Regions from separate parts of the Mesorhizobium sp. KR2-14 genome, predicted to be linked through region 3. Evidence: predicted binding sites of a transcription regulator. Region 3 holds the regulator's gene; each other region holds the start of a gene.

Region 1 (7,612 bases), on a different contig from region 3:
TATGCCAAACCAGTTCGGCGCCGCAGGCGAGCGAAACGTCACTCTCCTTCTCCAGCACTGTCAGGGCACGCGCGAAGCAGCCTTCGACGAGCAGGTCGTCGGCGCACAGCAGCATGAAATACTTCGACGCCGCCCAGTCCACGCCCTCGTTGTAGGAGGCGTGGTGGCCAAGGTTCTTGTCGCGCGCAACAAGCGTGATGCGCTTGTCGTGCTTCATCAGCCTGCGTGCCACCGCGACGCTGTCATCGGTCGAGGCGTTGTCGACGATCAGTATCCGGATGTCATCGACGCCCTGGACGCTGATGCTGGCAACGCATTCCTCGAGATAGCGACCGTAGCAATAGTTGGGAATGGCGATGTCGATCAGGGCCATGGCTCGGTCTCCATGCGGCCTTGCGGCAGCGGCGTTGGACGGGAAGCCGGTGTCGCAAGCCGGTTCTCGATCACGCCGATAGCGGTCTCGTAGCGACGGACGGTCCGGTGCCGGCGAATGGCATTGAGAAAATAGCTGACACCGTAGTCGAAGGTACCCGCCGGCAGGGGCAGCGCCGTCTCAGCCGATATGCGCCTTAGCAGGGCATACTCCCTGCGGTCGCAGCGCCACGACCGCATCGGCATGAATTTCACCCGGCCGGTATAGTGCCTGACCAGCGCCGTCGACCAGGCCTTGGTGTGTAGGGCCGACTTCTGGACATTGTAGCGAACCGGCAGCATCCTGCAGTCGCCGCCAAAGGTGAGGTTGAGCGCGCACTGGTCGTTGGGTACGCATTCGCTCATGTAGGCGCAGGCATGTGAATGGGCGAAGAGGTTGCGGGTGAAGCGATCGAGCGCCCGCGTCCGCAGCCACTTCGCGCCATTGATCACCATGACACCGGCGTTGAAGAAATCGGGCGAAACGCCGTTTCGATTGCAGTTCAGGGCAAAGGCGGGATCGTCGAAGCCGGTCGACACCGACAGGTCGAGACAGGCCGCGGCCGACTCCTCAAAGCCGACGATGTGCTCCAGATGCAGATCGCCGAAAGCCAAAGTATCACCGTCGAGATAGGCGATATATGCATAGTGGCGGGCAAGCTGTTCGATCACCGCCACCCTGAGATAGGTGGTCGAAGTCAGATGCTTGCCGATCGTGACCTCGTTGGCCGGCGCATAGCCCGGAGCCGGCGCGACAGCCAGGCCGTGGCCCCGCGACTCGACTGCTTGTCTGAACCGCGGCGGCACCTCGCTTTGGTAGCCGTGCTGGAACAGGAAGAAATCGACTGGCGCGCCATGCGCGAGTGCCACGGAAGCCAGCGCAAACAGCGTCATTTCGTGGTAGTTGGCGTCGGTGACATAGGCGACTGCCACCGGGCCATTTCTGGGTCCGTGATGCGCCGTGCTGGTCACGTCAGGCCCCTTTTCCGTTCGGGCAGGCGCAGGACCTGCTCCAGCAGGATCGTCTCCTGCTCCACTAGTTCGGCCAGATAGCGCGCTACCGTCGCGCGCACCTGAGCGGCTCGCGCGTCGCGCTCTTCGAGTAGCCCCTCCAGGCGCGAGATCAGCCATTCCACCTGGAACTGCTCGACATCGGCGCAATAGTCGGCGAGCCACATGTCGGCTGCGAGCACGTCGTGCTTTTCGAGATAGCCGAGCGAGATCACCGGGATGCCGACGCGCAGCGCGCAGACCACGTTGTGGAAGCGGGTTGCGACGATGACATCGGTCGCCTGCATCTGCGCCATCACGTGATGCAGTGAACTCGCGGGCTCGTAAAGCACACGCGCAAGCTCCGCCTCGGACAGTTTCGGTCGCAGGCGGGCCATGAGATCGACCACCGCGACGTGGTCGTTGTCCTGGCCCAACATCAGGCGAACCGCAAAACCGCGTCCGAGCACCAGTTCGACGAACTCGGCAAGCTTCGCGATGTAGGCTTCATAGATGCGTTGGCCCTCGCCGGTCCGGCCGCGATAGTTCATTACCCCCAGTCCGATGATCAGCGGTGCGCCCGGATAGCGCGCCAGTGGCGGGGGCACCGGCAGACTGAAGGCAAGGTCCGGGAACACCTCGTCCGCGCTGGTGTCGACCCCCAGCGACGTGACGAAGTCGCGGGAAATTGCATCGCGGAACGACCGGTACGTCGCGCAGCGGGAAGCACCGGAAAAGAAGAGCCGACTGAGGTAGTGATAGGCAGGCCCCGCCCCGATGCTGACGAAGGCAATCGCGCAGCCACGCAACCTTGCCATCGCCAGCCATTTGAAGAACACGTATGGCATTCCGAAGGGGGTGTCGCCGAAATCGTCGAAGGCGCCGGTTCCCGGCAGCACCACGATGTCAAAGCAGGCAAGCTTACGGAAGGCGCGGACAGGACCATAGAGCTTGTAAGGAAGGCGGCCAAGCAGGCGGTTCGCCCGATCGAGCCATGGCTGTTTGATACCCCGCCGCGTCAGCTTGATAGTGTTGATGCCGAAGGTCTCCGCAACGACCTTCGGCTCGGTGCAGATCACCGTCAGTTCGGCCTTGGGGCAGATGCGCGAAAGCGTCCGGATCATCGCCTCGAGCGACCCGTCATTGCCGAAATTGCCGACGCCGAACTGGCCCAGAAGGGCGATGCGCAGCGACCTTTTGCCATGATCGGAAACCGCGCTTTCGGCCGGCCGTTGCGGCGTGGGCAACCATTCGGCGCTGCCGGTGGCGCGCTCCTCCCGAATGGTAGCGGCGGCGGCCACACCGCCGGCCAATAGGCCCGGCCCCTTGCTGCCCCTGCCCACCATCAGAATGCGCCTCCGCCTCCTGCCTGCTGTTCGGGATGAACCGCATCGGCCATCGCCATGAGCTTGAGATGTATCTTCGTGATGCCCGGCCAGGTGTATTCGGCCGCCCTGGCAAGGCCGGCCTTGACGAGGTCGTGCCGCAGTGCCGACCTGGAGTGCAGGCTGCGCACGGCGTGGGATAGGAGCGTGACGAAATCACCGTTGCTGCCCCAGCGTCTCACAGGGCGAGGAGCTGTCCTGGCAGTCGTTGTCGCGTCCATGTAGGCGCCGGGTAACGGCAGCGCGATGACATTGCTGTTGCCTGGCGACATCCGCTGCGAAGCCCGGACCTTTCTCGTGTCCATCAGGTTTCTTCCGCGCCCATCGGTTAGAGTCTTTGCGGACGAGCGGCACTGCATTGCAGCGCAACTTTGCCCTGACCGTAGCATTGTGTGGCACAAGCGCGGTTTCAAACGATGGGCTTATCGGCCTACTTCTTCGGATTGGAGCCAGTGCGCAGCATTCAGCGATTTACTGACCCGGGCGAGGCTACGCATGGCCCAGCGTGGGTTCATCTCAGTTCGTTTTTTTTGGCTGCCTGCCTCTGGAATTCCGGCCAGAGCGCGCCATCTCCCGGGTCTTCCAATTTTGGTGGAATGGCCATTGCCACCAAGCGCCTGCCCGGCAGGCGGCAGGGATTTTTCTCCCGCCGTGGAGACTGGAGCGGCCGATGCGCAGTTATCTTGCCCAATCCCCTGAAATGCTCCTCCATGTTTTCCGACGATGTGCTGAACGTGATGGACGAGTTGGTGCAGCGCGCAGCCGAGGCGCTGCAGATCGATGGTCCGGTGGAACGGAACGCGTAGGAACCGCAGCTCCTTTGGTGGAGCACGAAACCGAGACATGGGCTTATTGTTTCCGGCGTGTCCGCAGCGGTTGGTCCGTTCCAAACAAATTACCGGATGCTTCCCGGGAGAATGGAGAGCGTACAAATGACCAAACACAAGGTCGGCTATCTTATCGGCAGCCTCGCAACGGCGTCGATCAACCGCAAATTGGCGACGGCGTTGGTGCGGCTTGCGCCCAAAGAGCTGGAAATGGAGGAGATTTCCTTCAGGGAACTGCCGCTTTACAGCTATGACTATGACGCTGATTTCCCACCGGAGGCGCAAGCTTTCAAAGCGGCAATCGCCGCCGTCGATGCCGTGCTGTTCGTGACGCCGGAGTACAACCGGTCGATCCCGGGCGGCCTGAAGAACGCAATAGACTGGGCCAGCCGCCCCTATGGCAGCAACTCGTTCACGCGCAAGCCGTCGGCCGTTATCGGCACCTCCCCGGGCGCAATCGGAACTGCGGTGGCGCAGCAGAGCCTGCGAAGCGTCCTCAGCTTCTGCAATTCGCCGCAGATGAACGCGCCCGAAGCCTATATCCAGTTCCGGCCCGGTCTCATCACCGATGACGGCGAGGTAACCGACCCCACCACCGAAGAGTTCCTGCGCAACTACATGGCCGAGTTCGAGGCATTCATAACGCGGGTATATACCGCCGTGCCGAAGGGGACATGACGATTGCACGTGCCGGCTGGCCCGCTTGAACGTGTCGCGAACTGTCCAGTAAGCGGCTCGACTACCGGCTGCTGTCATTGATGCGGGTCAATGCCTTCTGGGGAAACCCGTCCCACTCTGGCTGCCGCGGCATGGGCACCTCCACGACCCATCGAGCGCAGAATTTCCAAGTTTCAATGCTGAGGAGTGAGATCATGACACGCGTCAAGATGCTGGCAGGCATTGCAGTGGCCGGACTAATGATGGCGCTACCGGCGTCGCCGAGCTTTGCGCAGGAACAAACTCCCTATCAGACGGCCCAGCAGCAACAACAAGGCGGGCCGCAAGTTCAGATCAGCCCTGACCAGTTGCGTCAGATGATCCGGCAGGTCGTCCGTGAGATGATGGCGCAGCGCATGGAAGAGCAGGGAGGGCCAGAAGCCCCGAGAGGCCCGGGGCGGCCCGGAGCCGAGATGATGGGGGAGAGAGGCGGGATGATGCGCGAAAGGCTGCGTGAGCGGGCAGCCGAGGCGCGTGAAGAAGGCGGATGGCGCAAGCACCGTCACGGCCCGCCGTGGATGCGCGGCGTGGGTTTGAAGATCATCTTCGCGGTCATGGATGCCAACGGTGACGGAAAGGTGACCTTGGACGAGGTCAACGATTTCCACGCCCGCATCTTCAGGGCGATGGACGCGGATCAGAAGGGCTACTTGACCATAGAGGACATCCAGGACTTCTTCCGTGATGGCATGCATCGCGGCGGTGCTTCTGGCGATGGCGGCGGTGGAGACTACGGTCAGGAATAAGAGCTGGCCGCGCGCCACCCGCCTGTTCACGCGGAGGGTGGCGCCCAATCGAAAGTGTCGCGGCATTACACCAGGGGCATTTGCAGGAGCCCAGCTTCCCTCGAGCATAACAGTGCCGCGGCAGCCGCAGCACTCCGCGTGGTCAGCAATGAAAGTGGCGGTAGCTCGTGCTCCCAAATGCCCTTTGGCGGCCGTATGTCACATATCCTTGATCGTCCCCGGTTAGGCAGGCCCAAATCTGGAGACCGTCAATGCGCTCGACCGCACAATCAAAGCGCCCCAAAATCGGGGAGACCGTTGTCCACGCGACGGCGAGCATAAGAGATTCAACCATAGGCAGATGCTGCGAGATCTTGGAGGACAGCTCGCTGCACAGGGTCGAAGTGGGGGATTATTCCTACTTGGGGCCTCGCTGCATTGTCGGAGACGCGACGATTGGAAAGTTCTGCGCTATCGCCGCGGAAGTCAGGATTGGTGCGCCCAATCACCCGATGGACCGGCCGTCCATGCATCGTTTCAGCTACTGCCCAGAATATTACTCCGTGGATGCAGTGCGCGACGATTCCTTCTTTGATCAGCGAAGGGAAGATCGCGTTGTCATCGGGAATGATGTCTGGATTGGCCACGGGGTAATCGTGTTGCCGGGTGTAAAGGTTGGAGACGGTGCCGTGCTCGCAGCAGGCGCGGTCGTCACCAAGGACGTTAAGCCATACACTATCGCCGGTGGTGTTCCTGCAAAGATCATTCGCGAGCGGTTTACGCGAACGATCGCGGAGAGGCTCACCTCTATCGCTTGGTGGGATTGGCCATTCGAGACAATCATGGCGCGGCTCGCCGACTTTCAGTCAAGCGATATCGAGGCCTTTTGCGCGCGCTGGTCCTAGTACACCTCGCGACGCTTCTTGCTATGAAGATGCCCCACCCGGAAGGGACGGAGCATCCTGCGACGGTGCTGAGGCGGAACAGGCGACGCACGGCACAACAGCGCGGAGCGGAGGGGTTCATGGTGATGTCCAAATTCAGAACCTCACCGCGAGGTTTGCGTTGAAACCGTTATCCCGCGCGCCGGAGGCGAACTGACCGATATAGGACAAGCCGAAGCTCGAGTCGGGCGTCAGCTTGAGGTCAAGCCCGGCCTCGGCCACCGCACTGTCCCTGGCGATCGGCGCGCCGGCGATTGCGAAGGCATCACCGGCCGAGAATGCCAGCGTTGCCGTTGGCGTGGTGTCGCCAAAGGCATGCCGCCAGCCGACCAAGCCGCGCAGCGTGGCGTCAACCGTGCCGAGGCCAAGCTTGTGCTCGGCGCGCAGGCCCAGCGTGGTGAAGGTGACGTCGGTCGTGCCGCGGCGGCCGGAGAGCGCCGCCGCGCCGCCATTTTCGGCAAAGCCATTGGCATGCAGGTTGACCTGGGCGAGGTTGGCGAAGGGCTCGAAGCGGGCCCCTCCGGCCTCGATGCCATAGCCGAGCTCGCCGAAGCCTTGCAGCGTGCCGGCCCGGAAAACCGGCGTCGAGGCGCTCGGCGATGCCGGGAATGGCGACGGAGCGGCGGGTGGAGAGATCGTTCCACGTGTAGGCAAGGCCGCTCCTGAAGGCCAGATTGCCCCATTGCGTGCCGCCATAGAGGCCGAGATGGTAGTTGTCGCTCGAGCCCGACGAGAAGCGGGTCTCGACATCGAAGCGGGAGTGGCTGTAGCCGGCCATGAGGCCGAGGCGCCAGTCGCCAACCAGGCCATCGGTGCCGATCAGCAGGCCGCCGGTTGAGCCCGTGAGGCTGGCGGCATTGCCGTCGCCGTCGATCGAGCCCCACGCACCGAAGCCGTAGCTCCAGACCACCGGGCCGGCATGGTCGGGGGCCACCGCCATGGGTGTGTCGCCCGGCCCATAGGCCAGCACCGGCGTAGGCGAGGCGCCCGGCGCGGCGAAGGCGGCGCGCAGACGGTCGTCGATGGCGTTGCGCACGAAGCGGCTGTCCTCGACGAGCGCGGCCTTGGCCGAGGCGTGGATCTCGCCCGAGAGCGCATCGAAGCTGTTGCGCACGATGTCCGCATCGGCGGCCAGCACGATCGAGCGCCAGACGGCATGGCTGCTGTCGAGTGTGTCGAAGGCCGTCCCGGTGGCGATCTGGTTGCGGGTCCGGCCGAGGCTGGCGAAGGCCAGATCGTTGCGCTGCAGTTCAAGCGTCACATCGTTGCCGTTGCCGCCCTGGTAGTCGAGCAAGGCATCGAGGAAAAGCAGGTTCCGGGTCACCGGGCCGAAGGTCCCGACGACAGCGCCGGCGCTCTGCTTTTCGAGGATGGTGAAGGGACCGTTGAAGACGTCCCAGCTTGCCGCATCCGCCGGCGACAGCACCAGGTCGAGGCTTGCGCCGGTGATGTCGACCGCTCCGGCAACGACGATCTTGTCGGCCGCGCTCGGGGTCGCCTCGAGGCGCAGCGTGCCGTGGTTGGCGTAGTCGCCAAGCACATGCTGGACCCCGATGGAGTTGCCCGGCGCATGCACCGCGCCCGCCGCGATGGTGACGCTCGATCCGTTCGAG
Region 2 (7,612 bases), on a different contig from region 3:
TAGCCGAGCGCGAGCAGGAAACCCTCGTCGCCGCGGGCGAGCGCCTGCAGGCGCAGGTCACGCTCGATGGGGAAGTCCAGCGGCTCGCGCGTCAGGTCGCCGGTTATGTGATCCAGCGGCATGTCGCCATCGCCTTCGATCAGGCCCTCATGCGCCAGGATTTCCGAGACGCGCGGCATGCGCCCGCCCTCGGCCTCGCGCTGCTCGGGTTCTTCGACCGGCGCGCCGGCCGCGATCTCGGGGTCGAGCAGGCGGTGCGTGTAGTCGAAGGTGGGGCCGAGCAACTGGCCCCCGGGCAGGTCCTTGTAGGTGGCGGACACGCGGCGCTCGACCAGCATGGCGCCGGTGTCGATGGCGTTGGTGTAGCCGAAGCGCGGCAGCGTGGTGCGATAGGCGCGCACCAGGAAGATCGCCTCGATCAGGTCGCCGCGCGACTGGGCGATGGCAAGTGCTGCCAGCTCGCGATCATAGAGCGAGCCTTCGGCCATGACGCGGTCGACGCCGAGCGCGAGCTGTTCCACGATCTGGTCGATGCGCAGCGCCGGCACCGAACGGTCGCCGCGGCGGCGGTCGGCAAGCAGCTTGTGCGCGTTGGAAATGGCGGCATCGCCGCCTTTGACGGCCACATACATGGGTCAGGCCTCCGTGGTCTTGATGCGCGTGGTGCGCGGCAGGCAGGCCACCCCTTCGGGTGCCGCCAGGATGACGTCGACGCCGCGCGGGAAGCGGGCGCGGTTCTGCTTCCACTGCTCGACAAAATGGCGCGGCAGGGAAACGGGTGCAAAAGCGAGCGATGTCTCGATGCCGGGGCCTTCGAGCTGAAGCGTCTCGCCGCCGGACAGGCTCGGCACCTGCAGGATGAGCGTGGTGGAACGGTCGGGATATTCCTGCGACCCTTGCGCGAAATTCTCGAGCGAGATCAGCTCGGCCGGGTCCGACACGAGCGCGAAATGCGCATCCGCCGGGGTGTGGGCCAGCGGCGCGCCGGTGTGAAAGCCGAGCCAGTGGCGAGCGGCCGCGGAAGCCTGCAGGGCCGGATCGAGCCAGAGAGGCGTGTCGGCATCGCAGAGCGCGAGAGCGACGGCAGCCGCCACCGGCGCGAGCGGCGCGGGCGGAGCAGTGAGTTCGCCGCAGGGCTGGATGGTGCCGGGGCGGGCCATGGCGTCCATGACCGCGCGGAACACCACCTGCGCGTCAAAGACCGGATTGGCGAAGCCGCCGTCTATTGCCTCGGTTTGCATCAGTCCTCTCCGCGTACCATGGTGAAGAAGTCGACCTTGGTCGCCGCCGTCTCGGCTCGGCGACGGTCGTCGGCTTCGGCCTGCGCTGCCTGCAGCGGCGCGATGATTTTCGTTTCGATGTCGCCGCGGCGCGACGTGTCCTGCCACAACGCGTCGGCTATGGCCGAAAGCAGCGCCTTCTCCTTGTCGCGGCCGAGCGCGTAGGCGTGGCCCACCGCGCCGCCTTCCACGCGCACCGTGGCACGGGTGACGGTCGCCTCGCCGAAATTGAACGGCGCACCGCCGCCGCCGATGCGCCCGCGCACGGTGACCAGCCCGGTTTCGGGTCCGCGCAGCCGCTGCGCGTCGCGCGGCAGGCCGGCCTCGTCCCACAGCGCCTTCAGCGTTTCGCCCGGCGCATTGGCCAGCGCGGCCATTGCCGCCTTGCGCGCCTGCGCCTCTTCCTGTTCGTGCCGCCTGTCGGTCTTCATGGCCGCTCCATCGCCTTCCATATTTGTCTATTGCTCTATACAACTGAACAAATTATATTGGCTTTCTAGCGGCTGTCCATGACGGCTGAATGACGGAGCGAAAAATGAGTTCGACGGTTGGCGAAAGCGGCATGGAACGCCGAAGCGGGGTGGCGCTGTGGCGGCAGGTGGCCGACCGCATCCGGCTGGGCATCAGCAACGGCACGCTCGGCGAAGGCGGCAAGCTGCCGCCGGAGATCACGCTGTCGCAGCTATTCGGCGTGAACCGCCACACGGTGCGAGCGGCGATTTCGGCACTGGTGCAGGAAGGCGTGCTGCGCGCCGAGCAGGGGCGCGGCACCTTCATCGAAAGCCGCAAGCGGCTAGCCTATCCGATCAGCACCCGCACCCGGTTTTCGACCGGCTTGCAGGACCAGACGCGAGCGCGAAAGGCGATATTGCTCGGCCATGTGGTAGAGCCGGCAACGGAACGCGTGGCCGAGGCGCTGGGCATCGAGACAGGCGCGCCGGTGTTGCGGCTGGAAACCGTGACGGAGGCAGACAACCGGCGCATCTCGCGTGCAACGAACTGGTTCGACGCCACGCGTTTTGCCGGGTTCGCGGATGTCTTTGCCGAGACGGGGTCGGTGACCGCGAGCTTCGCGCGCTTTGGCGTGGACGACTATGTGCGCCGCACCACGCTGATATCGTCACGGCATGCGGATGCCGACGACCTCGACAACCTGAAACTGTCGCCCGGCGCCATCGTGCTGGTGACCGTGGCCATCAATGACGATCTCGAGGGCAGGCCAATCCAGTTCGCCGAGACGCGCTTTGCCGCCGATCTGGTGGAGCTGACGATAGAGACGTAGGGGCAGCTTACCTACCTTCGGTAGTGCTGTCGTCTACTGAGGCTCGCTGATCTTACCGGCCTGTACCCCCACCCCTAGCCCCTCCCCACAAGGGGGAGGGGGACGATTTTGCCGCCCCGACCGCCAAAGCCGGCCAAGGGTGGTGTTAGGCAGCTACACAGCAGAATTCCCCCTCCCCCTTGTGGGGAGGGGCTAGGGGTGGGGGTCATTTCAAATGCAGACAGGAGAGGATCAGGCCTCTCTCACACCGCTATCGAATGCCGCGCGCCGTTGTTGCCCAGATAGGCGTCGAAGGCCGAGACCACCGCGCGTACCACCGGGCGGCCGCGGTCGGTGACGACAAAGCGGTCGCCTTCGCGCACGATCAGGCCGTCCTCGTCCTCCGCCACCAACCGGTCGGCCAGATCGATCACCGGCGCTCCACCGGCGCCGAAGCTGCGGGCGAACTCGGACCGCGAGAAGAAGAAGTCGCACATCAGCCGCTCGATCACCCAGGCGCGCATGCGGTCTTCCTCCGACAGCGCAAACCCCTTTGTGACGGCAAGCCCGCTTTCGGACACCAGCCGCTCATATTCGCCGGTGGCGGTGCTGTTCTGGACATAGCCCTGAGGCAGCTTGCCGATAGAAGAGGCGCCGAAGCCGATCAGCGTGTCGAGATCATCCACCGTATAGCCCTGGAAATTGCGGCGCAGCCGGCCTTCGCGATGGGCAACCGCCATGGAGTCCGCCGGCTTGGCGAAGTGGTCGATGCCGATCGTCTGATAGCCGTGGCCCGAAATGATATCGGCCGCGCGGCTGGACTGCTCAAAACGCTCCATCACGTCCGGCAGCGCTGCCTCGTCGATCATGGTCTGGTGCTTGCGCATCCACGGCACATGGGCATAGCCGAACAGCGCGATGCGGTCGGGCGCCAGCGAAAGCGCCTGTTCCACGGTCGCCGCGACGCTGTCTGCCGTCTGGTGCGGCAGGCCGTAGAGCAGGTCGAGATTGACCGACTGCGCGCCGCGCGCGCGGGCGGCATCCACCACCGCCTTGGTCTGCGCAAAGCTTTGCTCGCGGTTGATCGCGGTCTGCACTCTCGGGTCAAAGTCCTGCACGCCGAGGCTGACGCGGGTCATGCCGATTTCGGCCAGCGCGTCGAAGCGCGCCTCGTCCATGTCGTTGGGGTCGATCTCGACGCTGATCTCGGCATTTTCACGGAAGGAGAAGCCCGTGCGCAGGATAGCGTTCAGCACGCGCATGTCGTCCGGCGTGAGCATGGTTGGCGAGCCGCCGCCGAGGTGCAGCGCGCCTACCTCGGCCTTGCCCGCCACGAGTTCGGCCACCGTGACGATCTCGCGGTAGAGATATTGCAGATATTTGGCGACCGGCTCGTAGCGGCGCGTCTGCCTGGTGTTGCAGGCGCAGAACCAGCACAGGCGGTCGCAATAGGGAATGTGGACGTAGAGCGAGAGCGCGGTGCCGGGCTCGATCGCACCAAGCCATTCGCGGTAGGTGGCGGAGGTGACGCCATCGTGGAAATGCGGCGCGGTGGGATAGCTGGTGTAGCGCGGAACGGGCGCTGCATGCTTGCGGATGAGATCTGGCTGCATTCGTCTGGCTCCGTGAAACTAAGCCAGACATAAAGGCGCCCCGCCCTGCGTCGTTGATCTCGATCAAGGCCGCCGGAGAGGTCCTTTGCGCCGCGCCCTGCCCCGGCGCGCGGCGAGCCCGCAGGAAAGCGGGCTCAATAATCCTTTTCGTAGAACACGCCGAGGCTGGAGTCGCCATCGGACCCCACCGCGCCCTTTGCCTTGAGGTCCTGGGTGATGTCGAGGTTGATGGTGCCGCGCGTCGAGCCCTGGGCACCCGCCTCCACGCCCAGATAGATGTTGTCCTGGATGTAGCGGCCGGCGCGCACGGCGGCATTGCCCTTGCTGTCGGTGACCACGTCGAGATCGTCGAGACCAGTAGCATTGCGCAAATTGCCCAGCAGCGAATTGTTGGAGCCGCCGGCCAGCTCGGCCGCCGCGGCGGCGAGCTGGGCGATCTGGAAGGCCGACAGCTCGTCGATGCCGCGGTCGAAGATCAGGCGGGCGAGCACTTCGTCCTGCGGAAGCTCGGGCTGCGACGAGAACGTTACGCCGATGTCGGAGGCGCGCCCCGAAACCGTGATGAACACGGTGATGTCGGTGCCCTCCGAGCGCGCCACGAAGTTGAGGAAGGGGTTGAGGTCGCCCACCAGCGTGACGGTGCCTTCATCGAAGGTGATGCGCTGGCTGAGGATGCTGAGCCGGCCGCGAATGAGCTGGAAACCGCCCACCGGCTGGATGTCGGACACAGGGCCGGTGAGCTTGACCTGGCCGCCGAGCTCGGCATCGAGCCCGCGCCCGCGCACGAAGACGCGGGCCGGCGCATTGACGCTGACCTCGAGCCGCATGACGCTCGGACGGCCGGTCGGGGTGGGCGTGCCGTCATTGGCGCGCGCACGCTTCAGCGTCTCGGCCACGGCCGGCGAGGCCTTGAGGTGCTTTACGTCGAGCGCGGCAGCACCGCCGGCAAAGCTTTCCGGCACGGTGATCTCGGCGCGGCTGACATTGATATTGCCCGACAGCACCGGATCGCGCGCGAGCGGGCCGGTGATGGCGAGGCTGCCGCCCACGGTGGCCACGACAAGCGTGCCGTCGGAATAGCGGGCATCGTTGAGCGTGATGCGGATGTCGGCCGGGAAGGCCGCCGCCGCGTCGAGCGAGATGGTGCCGGTAGCGCCGACCGAGCCGCCGGCAGCGAGATTGGCCGAGGCGTTGCGGATCGTGACCTGGTCGCCGTCGATGGTGCCCATGACCGCGATGGAGCGCAGGCGGACATTGCTGTCCGGATCGACGAATTCGGCCCCTTGCGTGGAGAACATGCCGCGGATGGAGGGCTTTTTCAGGCTGCCGGAAATGGTGGCGTTGGCCGAAAGCGTGCCGCCCGCCTGCGCGCCGCGCTCGGCGAGAAAACGGTTGGCCAGCGCCAACGGTGCCTCGCCCCGAACGGCGAGGTCCACGCCCTCGCCGGAGACCGGCACGCGGCCGCTGGCGGTGAGCGACAGACCCTGCGGACCGTTGGCGGTGGCCGACGACAGCGTCAGCACCTTGTCGGCGAAATGACCGGAGGCGGCGATTTCGAGGGGGGCTGCGCCGGCTTCTTCCAAAGCGGCTGCGCGGATGCCCGCGCCGCGCAAATTGAACGCCGCCGCCGGATTGGCGAGTTGGCCGGAAACCTTGGCGGTGCCTGAGATGTTGCCACCGAGCCGCTGATCAGGCGCGACCGCATTGAGCAGCGCAAGCGGGAAGGATTCGAGCCCGATGTCGAGCGCCAGTGCACCCTTGTCGAGCGGCACGGCGCCGTGTGCCGTGGCGCGCAGGCCATCAGGGCTGGTCACCGCCGCCTTGACGTTCAGCCAGCTGGCTGTGGAGTTGCCCTCGGCTTCGAGGTTGATAGAGGCAAGACCCGCCTCGCGCAGGGCGGCGGCGGCAATCGAATTGCCCTTGAGCGAGAAGCGCACGTCCGGATTGGCACGCGTGCCGCCGATATTGGCGGTGCCGTCGACCGTACCGGCCAGCGCCAGGTCGGGGCGGACGGCGTTGGCGATGGCCAGCGGCAGCCTGGCGATGCTGACGGCGAGGTCCAGCTTTTCGTCGATCTCTCCGCGCGCGCTGACGCGCCCGCCGCCGACGTCGAGCACGAGATCGTCGATGGATATCTTTTCGCCGCGCATCTGCAGGGCGGCCGGTTCGGCAAGCTTGGCCGAAAGGTTGCCCTGGGTCAGCTGCGCCTGCTGCAGGGCGAGCCGGTAGCCGCCCTCGACCGGCGACAGCGCGCCGGCGGCAGCGGCGACAGCGCCATTCTCGAGCTTCGCGTTGGCCGCAAAATTCGTCGTCTGGCCTTCGTGCCGGGCGGTGGCCTGCAGCGTGGCGACATCGACGCCGCCGGCGACAAGCTTGCTGGCATTCAACGAGCCGTCGGCGATCGGCACGCCGAACAGGTCGGCAACGGTCGCGTTGAGATCGGCCTTGCCGACATGGACGGTGTCGACCACCAGCTTGTTGATCTCGGCGTGGACCGTGGCGTTCTGCCTGCCGTCCTGATGGGTCAGCGCAATGTCGGCGTTGACCGCGCCGGTGGCATGCTTCAGCAGCAATGCCGCAGCGGTGGAAACGTCGGCGGCGGCGAGCGACAGCTTGCCGTCGAGCAGGCCGCCCCTGTCCTGCGTCACATCGCCGGTGATTTTGGCGCCACCTGCGGTGAATTTCAGGTCGCTTAGGCGCTTTTCGTCTTCATTGGCGGCAATGGCCGAGGCGAGATCGACCCTTACGCCGTCGAGGAAGGCGTTACCGGTCACATTGCCGTTGAGGTCGCCCTTCTGCAGCGTGCCTTCGAAGTCGAGCACGGCATCTTTCAGCGTCTTGCCGACCAGCGTGCCGCTGGGCACTTCCGCGCCGAAGGTCAGGCCGATCAGCCCTTCGGTGCCGGAAGCGCGGCCCTTGGCGGTGAGACGGCCGGCAGTCTTGTCGGACACCAGCGCCAGATCGGCCACAGAGAGGTCGAAGCCGAAATCGGCCGCACCCGTGGCGAAGCGGCCATCGGCCTTGGCCTCGACCTGGTCGTTGAAGATGCGCAGCTGCCGCGCCACAAGGCCGGTCTCGCCGCGCGCGACACCGCCGGCGATGCGAGTTCGGCCATGCAGCAGATTGTCGGCGGCAGGCGTGCCGATGCCCAGCCCCTCGGCCATGCCATCAAGCGCGAGGTCGAACGCGCCGGTGAGCGGCTTCAGCTCGCCCCTGGCGACGAGATCGGCGCCGCCCGAAAGCTGCCGCCCGGCAAGGCTGGAGAACGGAGCCAGCGACCTGGCCTTGAGGCCGACGTCGCCATTGAAGACGAAGTCGGAAATGTCGCCGGCAAGCGAAAGCGCAAAACCGTTGGCCGCGATTTCGGCCTTGGCGAGCTTCACCGGCGCGCCGGCCGACCATTCGCCGCCGACGTCGAGCGCGATGCGATCGCCCAGCGCCTCGGCGATGTCGGCGCG
Region 3 (7,612 bases):
GTCGGTCTTCCAGCGCTCCTCCTGGAAGTTCGACCAGGAAACGCCGATGATCTTGTCCTTCGCCTGCGCCACGCCTGCCAGCGACACCGACAGCGCGACACCCGCCAGCAAGGCGGTTGCAAACATCTTCATGATTTCCTCCCTGCGCCCCCTCCAGGGCGCGATGACGATGGCCTGGGGCCCTTGTCGAGGCTATTATTTCGAACCTCGAAAAAATAGTGTCGTAACCCTGAAGTTCTGTCAACATCCCGCCGAAGGTTGACGCGGCGCACGCGAACTGGAATCTGCGCAGCGCAACAAGGCTCCGGGAGGAAATGCCGAAATGCCGGTGGCGATCCGTCACGACGATCTGCGCAAGCGCAACCGCGCCATGGTCATCGCGGCCGTGCGGCGCGCGGGCCAGCCGTCCCGCACCGAGATCGCGGGGACCACGGGCCTCAGCCATTCCACCATCTCGGCCATTTCCGCCGACCTCATCGCCGAAGGCATCCTCGCCGAAAAGGCGGCTGAAGCCGCAAGCTCGAAGCGCGGCCGCCCGCAGGTAGCGCTCGGCCTCGCCCCGGAAGCTGCCGAAGTCATCACCGTGGTGCTGTCGCTCAATTTCCTGTCGGTCGCCGTGGTCGACTACGCCGGGCAGGTGGTCGCATCGGAAGAGCGCCGGCTGGAGACGCTGGCCACCGGGCGCGAAGCGCTGCTCGGCGACTGCGTCGCCATGGTGCGCCGGCAGGTCGAGGCCCGCCGGGCCGTAGGCCATCGCGTGCTGCGCATCGGCATGGCCGTGCAGGGCATCACCGATGCCGGCTCGCGCATGATGCTGTGGTCGCCGATCACGCCGCACGCGCATCTCGAATTCGCCGACCGGATCGAAGCCGCCACCGGCATCCCCGCCACCGTGGAGAACGACTGCAACATGATCGCGGTGGCGCTGCGCTGGCGAAAGCCCGAGCGCTACCGCAACGACTTCATCGCCATCCTGCTCTCGCACGGCATCGGCATGGGCATGGTGCTGAAGGGGGAGCTGTTCACCGGCACGCAATCGTCGGGCTGCGAGTTCGGCCACATGATCCACCGGCCCGACGGGGCGCTGTGCCGCTGCGGCCGGCGCGGCTGCGTGGAAGCCTATGCCGGCAACTACGCCATCTGGCGCAATGCGCGGGGCCAAAGCGAGGACCAGGCGCCGCTGGCAGACATTTCGGACGAAGAGATACGCGCCATGGCCGACAGGGCGCGGGCGGCCGACGGCCCGGAGCGCGAGGCCTTCCGCATCGCCGGCGAAGCCATCGGCTTCGGCCTCGGCAGCCTGTTTGCGCTGATCGACCCCGCACCCGTCGCGCTGGTCGGCATCGGCGCGACCGCCTTCGACCTCATCGAGCCGGCGCTGCGCTCAGCTATCGACAAGACCGCGGGCGGCCAGCACAACAAGGCGATCTCCTTCGACACCTTGCCGAACGAACGGCCGCTGATCCGCGAAGGCTGCACAATGACCGCCCTCACCTTCCTTGACCGCGAAATCTTCGCGCCGGGCCCTGCGCCGCTAAGCGCCGCGGGCGCGGCTTGAGCGGCGGCCGGGCCGGGCTCAGTCCTCGCGGATGGCGTAGCCCGAGCCTCGGATGGTGCGGATCACATCCGGCAGGTTGCCGGGATTGATCGCCTTGCGCAGGCGGCCCACATGCACGTCCACCGTGCGCTCGTCGATATAGATCGTCTCGCCCCAGACATTGTCGAGCAGCTGCCCGCGCGAGAAGACGCGGCCGGGGTGGCGCATCATGAATTCCAGCAGGCGGAATTCGGTGGGCCCGAGCTTGATCTCGCTCTTGCCGCGATAGACGCGGTGCGCCTCGCGGTCGAGCATGATGTCGCCCACCTTCAGCACGCTGGACAGAACCTCGGGCTTGGCGCGGCGCAGCAGCGCCTTCACCCGCGCCATGAATTCCGGCGTCGAGAACGGCTTGACCAGATAGTCGTCGGCGCCGGTGGAAAGGCCGCGCACGCGGTCGCTCTCCTCGCCGCGCGCCGTCAGCATGATGATGGGCAGGCGCTCGGTCTCGGGGCGCATCCTCAGGCGGCGGCACAGTTCGATGCCGGAGACCGCCGGCAGCATCCAGTCCAGCACCAGAAGGTCGGGCACATTCTCCTGCAGGCGGATTTCCGCCTCGTCGCCACGTGGCACGACCTCGACCTGATAGCCTTCCGATTCCAGATTGTAGCGGAGCAGGACGCCCAGCGGCTCCTCGTCCTCCACTACCATGATTTTCGGGGCGATCATCACTTTTCCGGTCTCCCGCTCAGGTCGTCGATTCCGGCGCCGAAAGCGAGGTCTCGTCGAACTTCGGCCGGTTGGGCGGCAACTGCTGGCCAGTCATCACATAGTAGGCGTTCTCGGCGATGTTGGTGACATGGTCGCCGATGCGCTCGAGGTTCTTGGCGCAGAACAGAAGATGCGTGCAGGCGGTGATGTTGCGCGGATCCTCCATCATGTAGGTCAGCAGCTCGCGGAACACGGAGGTGTACTTCACGTCGATGTTCTCGTCCGCCGCGCGCAGCGCCTTCAGGCCTTCGGGCTGGCGGGTCACATATCTGTCGACCACGCCGTTGATCTGCTCCAGCACCATGTCCGACATCGTCTCGATGGAGTGGGCGAGGCTGCGCGGCGTGGCGCTCTCACCCACGGCGCCGACGCGCTTGGCGATGTTCTTGGCAAGGTCGCCGATCCGCTCCAGGTCGCCGGCCATGCGGATCGCGCCCACCACGGCGCGCAGGTCCTGCGCCATGGGCTGCCGCTTGGCGATCAGCGTGATGGCGCGGTCGTCCAGCTCGCGCTGGCGCGCGTCCATCACCGCGTCGTCGGAAATCACCCGCTGGGCAAGCGCATTGTCGGAATTGACCAGCGCCCGGATGGCGCCACAGACCATGGCGCCGGCCAGATCGCCCATGTCGCGCAGCAGCCGGTCGATGTGCCCCAGTTCCTCGTCAAAGGACGTGACGGTGTGTTTGCCCATGATCATGTCTTTGCAATCCTTTGTCCGGCGTGCGGATCAACCGCGAGTCAGCCAAACCGGCCGGTAATGTAGTCCTGCGTGCGCTTGTCGTCGGGGTTGGTGAACATCTTGTCGGTGTCGCCCTCCTCGACCAGCTGGCCCAGATGGAACATGGCCGTGCGCTGCGAAACGCGCGCCGCCTGCTGCATGGAGTGGGTGACGATGACGATGGTGTAGTTCTGGCGCAGCTCGTCGATCAGCTCTTCCACGCGTGCGGTGGCGATCGGATCGAGCGCCGAGCATGGCTCGTCCATCAGGATCACCTCTGGCGAAACGGCGATGGCGCGGGCGATGCACAGGCGCTGCTGCTGGCCGCCGGAAAGCCCGGTGCCCGGCTCGTTCAGGCGGTCCTTCACCTCGTTGAACAGGCCGGCCTTCTTCAGGCTGGTCTCGACGATGGCATCCAGGTCGGCCTTCTTGCGGGCGAGGCCGTGGATGCGCGGGCCATAGGCCACGTTCTCGTAGATCGACTTCGGAAACGGGTTCGGCTTCTGGAACACCATGCCCACGCGGGCGCGCAGCTCCACCACGTCGATGCTCTTGTCGTAGATGTCCTGTTCGTCCAGCGTGATCTGGCCGGTCACGCGGGCGCCGTCGATGGTGTCGTTCATGCGGTTCAGGCAGCGCAGGAAGGTCGACTTGCCGCAGCCCGAAGGGCCGATCAGCGCCGTCACCTGGTTTTCGCGCACGTCGAGGTCGACGTCGAACAACGCCTGCTTGTCGCCATAGAACACGCACACCTTGCGGCCGCGCATCTTGATGATTTCCTTGGGCGTACCGTTCATCTTGTCGTTCACCGCGTTCTCGAGTGCCACTTCCGTCATGATGTTCATACTAAAGCATCCTTCGCCTACCAGCGCCGCTCGAAACGCCGTCGCAGCACGATGGCCGTGATGTTCATCGCCATCAGGAACACGAGCAGGATGATGATGGCGCCCGACATGCGCTCCACGAAGGCGCGCTCGGCCTCGTTGGCCCACATATAGATCTGCACCGGCAGCGCCGTGGCAGGCTCCAGCGGCGTGGCCGGATAGTCGGCCACGAAAGCGACCATGCCGATCAGCAGCAGCGGCGCCGTCTCGCCCAGCGCGCGCGCCAGGCCTATGATGGTGCCGGTGAGGATACCGGGGGTTGCCAGCGGCAATATGTGCTGGAACACCATCTGCATCTTGGAGGCGCCCAGCCCAAGGGCGGCCGAGCGGATCGAGGGCGGCACGGCGGCAAGGGCGGCGCGGGTCGCGATGATGATGGTGGGCAGCGTCATCAGCGTCAGCACCAGTCCGCCGACCAACGCCGCCGAGCGCGGCAGGCCGAGGAAGTTGATGAACACCGACAGGCCCAGCAGGCCGAACACGATCGACGGCACCGCGGCCAGGTTGTTGATGTTGACCTCGATCAGGTCGGTCAGCCGGCTCTTCTTGGCGAATTCCTCGAGATAGATCGAGGCGGCCACGCCGATGGGCAGCGCCAGCAAGAGCACGATCACCATCATGTAGAAAGAGCCGATGATCGCCACGCCCATGCCCGAGGTTTCCGGCCGGCTGGAGGCGCCGAAGGTGAACAGGCCCTTGTTGAAATGCTCGGCCAGCGAACCGTCGGCGGCAAGCTGCTTCATCCATGCCACCTGTTGGTCGGAAACCTTGCGCCGGCTTTCGTCCACCGAAAGGTCGATCTGGCCCTTGAAGGCGGAATCGATGTTGGCGGCAACAAGGATGTCGACATTGCGCGTCGTGCCGATCACCGACGGGTCGTCCATCACCACCGAGCGCAGCTGCGCCCGCACGCCGTCCGAAAGGAAGCCCTTGAGCTTGCGAATGGCAGCCTTGTCGTGCGGGTCGATGCCGAGCTTGGCCACAAGCGCGCTTTCGGCCAGCTTGGGATAGTTGGCCGTGATGAGCACGTTCGGGTCGGTCGCGCGCTTGCCTTCGGGGTCGATGACCTTCTCGTTGAAGGTTATCGGCAGGGTCACCGTCGTCTGCCAGAAGGCGGTGTAGCCCTTGGAGACCACGGAGGTCAGCATTACCGCCAGGAACACCAGGCCGATGGAAATCGCCAGCAGGCCATAGAAGCGGAAACGACGCTCGGCGGCGTAGCGGCGCTTCAGGCCGATGTCGCGGCGCGGGCGCGCAACGGTGCCGCCGGCAATGCCGTTCAAGGGAATGTCGGTCATTCGTACTGTTCCCGGTACTTGCGCACGATGTAGAGCGCGAAGATGTTCATCACCAGCGTCAGGGCAAACAGCGTGATGCCGAGCGCAAAGGCCACCAGCGTCTGCGGCGAGTTGAACTCGAGGTCGCCGGTGAGCTGGTTGACGATCTTCACGGTGATGGTGGTCATCGCCTCGAACGGGTTGAGCGTCAGATTGGCGGCCACGCCGGCGGCCAGCACCACGATCATGGTCTCGCCGATGGCGCGCGAGGCGGTGAGCAGGATGGCGCCGACGATGCCCGGAAGTGCTGCCGGCAAAATAACCCGCTTGATGGTTTCCGAGCGCGTCGCGCCAAGCCCAAGCGAGCCGTCGCGCAGGGCGCGGGGAACTGCGGTGATGATGTCGTCGGAGAGCGAGGAAACGACCGGGATGAGCATCACGCCCATCACCAGGCCGGCGGTGAGGATGCTCTGCGCCTGGATGAAGCTGGTGCCGCCGGCAAGTGCCGCACTCAGGTCGCGCAGGAAGGGCCCGAGCGTCACCAGCGCGAAGATACCGTAGACGATGGTCGGGATGCCCGCCAGCAGCTCCAGCGCCGGCTTGACCGTGGCGCGCAGCCTGGGCGAGGCGTATTCGGCCATGTAGACGGCCGACATCAGCCCGACCGGCACGGCCACCAGCATGGCCACGAAGGCGATGTAGAGCGTGCCGGCCAGGAGCGGGATCAGGCCGAACTGGCCTTCCGCACCTCCCGAGCCCGCGGCTGCGAAGCGCGGGTCCCACACGGTGCCGAAGAAGAAATTGGAAAGCGGCACGCGCTCGAAGAAGTGGATGGTCTGGAACAGCATCGACAGAACGATGCCGATGGTGGTCAGGATCGCGATGGTGGAAGCGGCCAGCAGGCCCCACAGCACCACCGTCTCGACATTGTTGCGCGCCCGCGCGCGCAGGCGGATCTGCGAGAGGCCGAAGGCCGCACCGGCCACCGAGAGCGCAAGGATGGCCACCGCGCCGACCGTGCGCAGCATGTCCTGGGTGCGATTGGCGTCCAACGCAATCGGGATCATGTAGTCTTGGGTATCGGGCGCCAGCGCCACGCCACGCGCGGCCAGCAGCGGCTGCAATTCGGCAAAGCTGGCCGGCGGATTGGTCGACATCGGCGCATCGAGCCGGCGCAGGCCGTTGGCGAGGCTCTTGGTCAGGCCGGCGGCAAGCGTGCGGCTGGCAATGGTGCTCTCGGCCGTCTGCTCGGGCAGTTGCCCCTTGATGCGGGCTTCGACGTAGAGGTTGGAGCCGACGCCCCAGACGACGATCAGAAGCAGCGCCGGAAGCGTGGCAAGCAGGGCTGCCCACCAGCCGTGGTAGTGTGCGCGGGAGTGCGGCTTGGCCGTGCCGTCGTCCTGCGCAATGGCGCGCTGGCGCCCGACAAGGAAGGCGGCGGCGCCGACGACCAGCACGAGCGCAAAGACGAACATCAACGACATGGGCTACTCCGGGCGGACAGGCTGCCCCGGGGCGCGGTAGTCTGGCGCGCCCCGGGGCATCGGTGTTCTATTTACATGGTCTTGCCGGCATCGAAAGCCTCGCGCTGTTCCTTGCGCTCGGCTTCAGGGGCGGCGACCAGGCCGTAGTCGGCCAGCGGGCTGTCGGGGCCGACCATCTGGTCGTCGAGGAAGAAGTCGACATATTCCTTCAGGCCGGGCACGACGCCGAGATGCGCCTTCTTGACATAGAAGTACAGCGGACGCGACACCGGATATTCGCCCTTGGCGATGGTCTCGGTCGACGGCGTCACGCCGTCCACGGTGGCGACCTTCAGCTTGTCGGCGTTGTTTTCGTAGAAGGAGAGGCCGAACACGCCCACGCCGGTCTTGTTGGAGGCGATGCGCGCCAGCGTCTCGGTGTAGTCGCCGTCGATGTCCACGGCCTTGCCGTCCTTGCGCACGGCCACGCAGGTCTTGCCGGCAGCCTTGTCGTCCTGGCCGGCGGCCTTGATGGCGTCGAGAGCGCCGGTGGCCTTGCAGCCGATCGACAGCAGCTTCTCTTCGAACACTTCGCGGGTGCCGTGCTTCTCGCCCGGAATGTAGGCGGCGATGTCCCAGTCGGGCAGGTTCGGGTTGACCTGGTTCCACTTGGTGTTCGGGTTGTCGACCAGCTTGCCGTCAACGACGATCTGGGCGGCCAGGGCCGTGTAGACGTCGGAAGGCGTCAGCGCCCAGTCCGGACCGTTGATGTCGGTGGCAAACACGATGCCGTCATAGCCGATCTTGACTTCCTGGATTTCCTTGACGCCGGCGTCGGCGCAGGACTTCACTTCGTCTTCCTTGATCTTGCGCGAGGAGTTGGCGATGTCGATGGTGTTCTCGCCCACGCCCTTGCAGAATTCCTTGATGCCGGCGCCCGAACCGCCCGACTCGACCACGGG

The links. The regulator PhoB, encoded in region 3, activates phosphate uptake and scavenging genes when phosphate is short. The targets are predictions, from matches to a motif close to TGTCATNNANCTGTCAT.
Region 1: ABLE86_RS21635 (DapH/DapD/GlmU-related protein) is a predicted target of PhoB. The motif match lies at 5,273-5,289, and genes of this name have one in related genera.
Region 2: phnF (phosphonate metabolism transcriptional regulator PhnF) is a predicted target of PhoB. The motif match lies at 1,790-1,806, and genes of this name have one in related genera.

What each region holds. Positions count from the first base shown of each region.
Region 1 covers NZ_JBDZDR010000013.1:25,724-33,335, reverse strand. Annotated here, with positions in the region: gene ABLE86_RS21665 (glycosyltransferase) at 1-373, opposite strand, end outside; gene ABLE86_RS21660 (glycosyltransferase) at 364-1,383, opposite strand; gene ABLE86_RS21655 (polysaccharide pyruvyl transferase family protein) at 1,380-2,747, opposite strand; gene ABLE86_RS21650 (hypothetical protein) at 2,747-3,091, opposite strand; gene ABLE86_RS21645 (NADPH-dependent FMN reductase) at 3,719-4,291, shown strand; gene ABLE86_RS21640 (EF-hand domain-containing protein) at 4,486-5,076, shown strand; gene ABLE86_RS21635 (DapH/DapD/GlmU-related protein) at 5,328-5,960, shown strand; gene ABLE86_RS21630 (autotransporter domain-containing protein) at 6,096-6,695, opposite strand; partial or broken gene ABLE86_RS21625 (autotransporter outer membrane beta-barrel domain-containing protein) at 6,637-7,612, opposite strand, start outside.
Region 2 covers NZ_JBDZDR010000005.1:195,872-203,483, reverse strand. Annotated here, with positions in the region: gene ABLE86_RS15290 (carbon-phosphorus lyase complex subunit PhnI) at 1-632, opposite strand, end outside; gene phnH (phosphonate C-P lyase system protein PhnH) at 636-1,241, opposite strand; gene phnG (phosphonate C-P lyase system protein PhnG) at 1,241-1,711, opposite strand; gene phnF (phosphonate metabolism transcriptional regulator PhnF) at 1,816-2,562, shown strand; gene hemN (oxygen-independent coproporphyrinogen III oxidase) at 2,805-4,154, opposite strand; gene ABLE86_RS15265 (translocation/assembly module TamB domain-containing protein) at 4,289-7,612, opposite strand, start outside.
Region 3 covers NZ_JBDZDR010000007.1:101,029-108,640, reverse strand. Annotated here, with positions in the region: gene xylF (D-xylose ABC transporter substrate-binding protein) at 1-132, opposite strand, end outside; gene ABLE86_RS17685 (ROK family protein) at 323-1,558, shown strand; gene phoB (phosphate regulon transcriptional regulator PhoB) at 1,577-2,266, opposite strand; gene phoU (phosphate signaling complex protein PhoU) at 2,286-2,999, opposite strand; gene pstB (phosphate ABC transporter ATP-binding protein PstB) at 3,047-3,871, opposite strand; gene pstA (phosphate ABC transporter permease PstA) at 3,889-5,208, opposite strand; gene pstC (phosphate ABC transporter permease subunit PstC) at 5,205-6,671, opposite strand; gene ABLE86_RS17655 (substrate-binding domain-containing protein) at 6,743-7,612, opposite strand, start outside.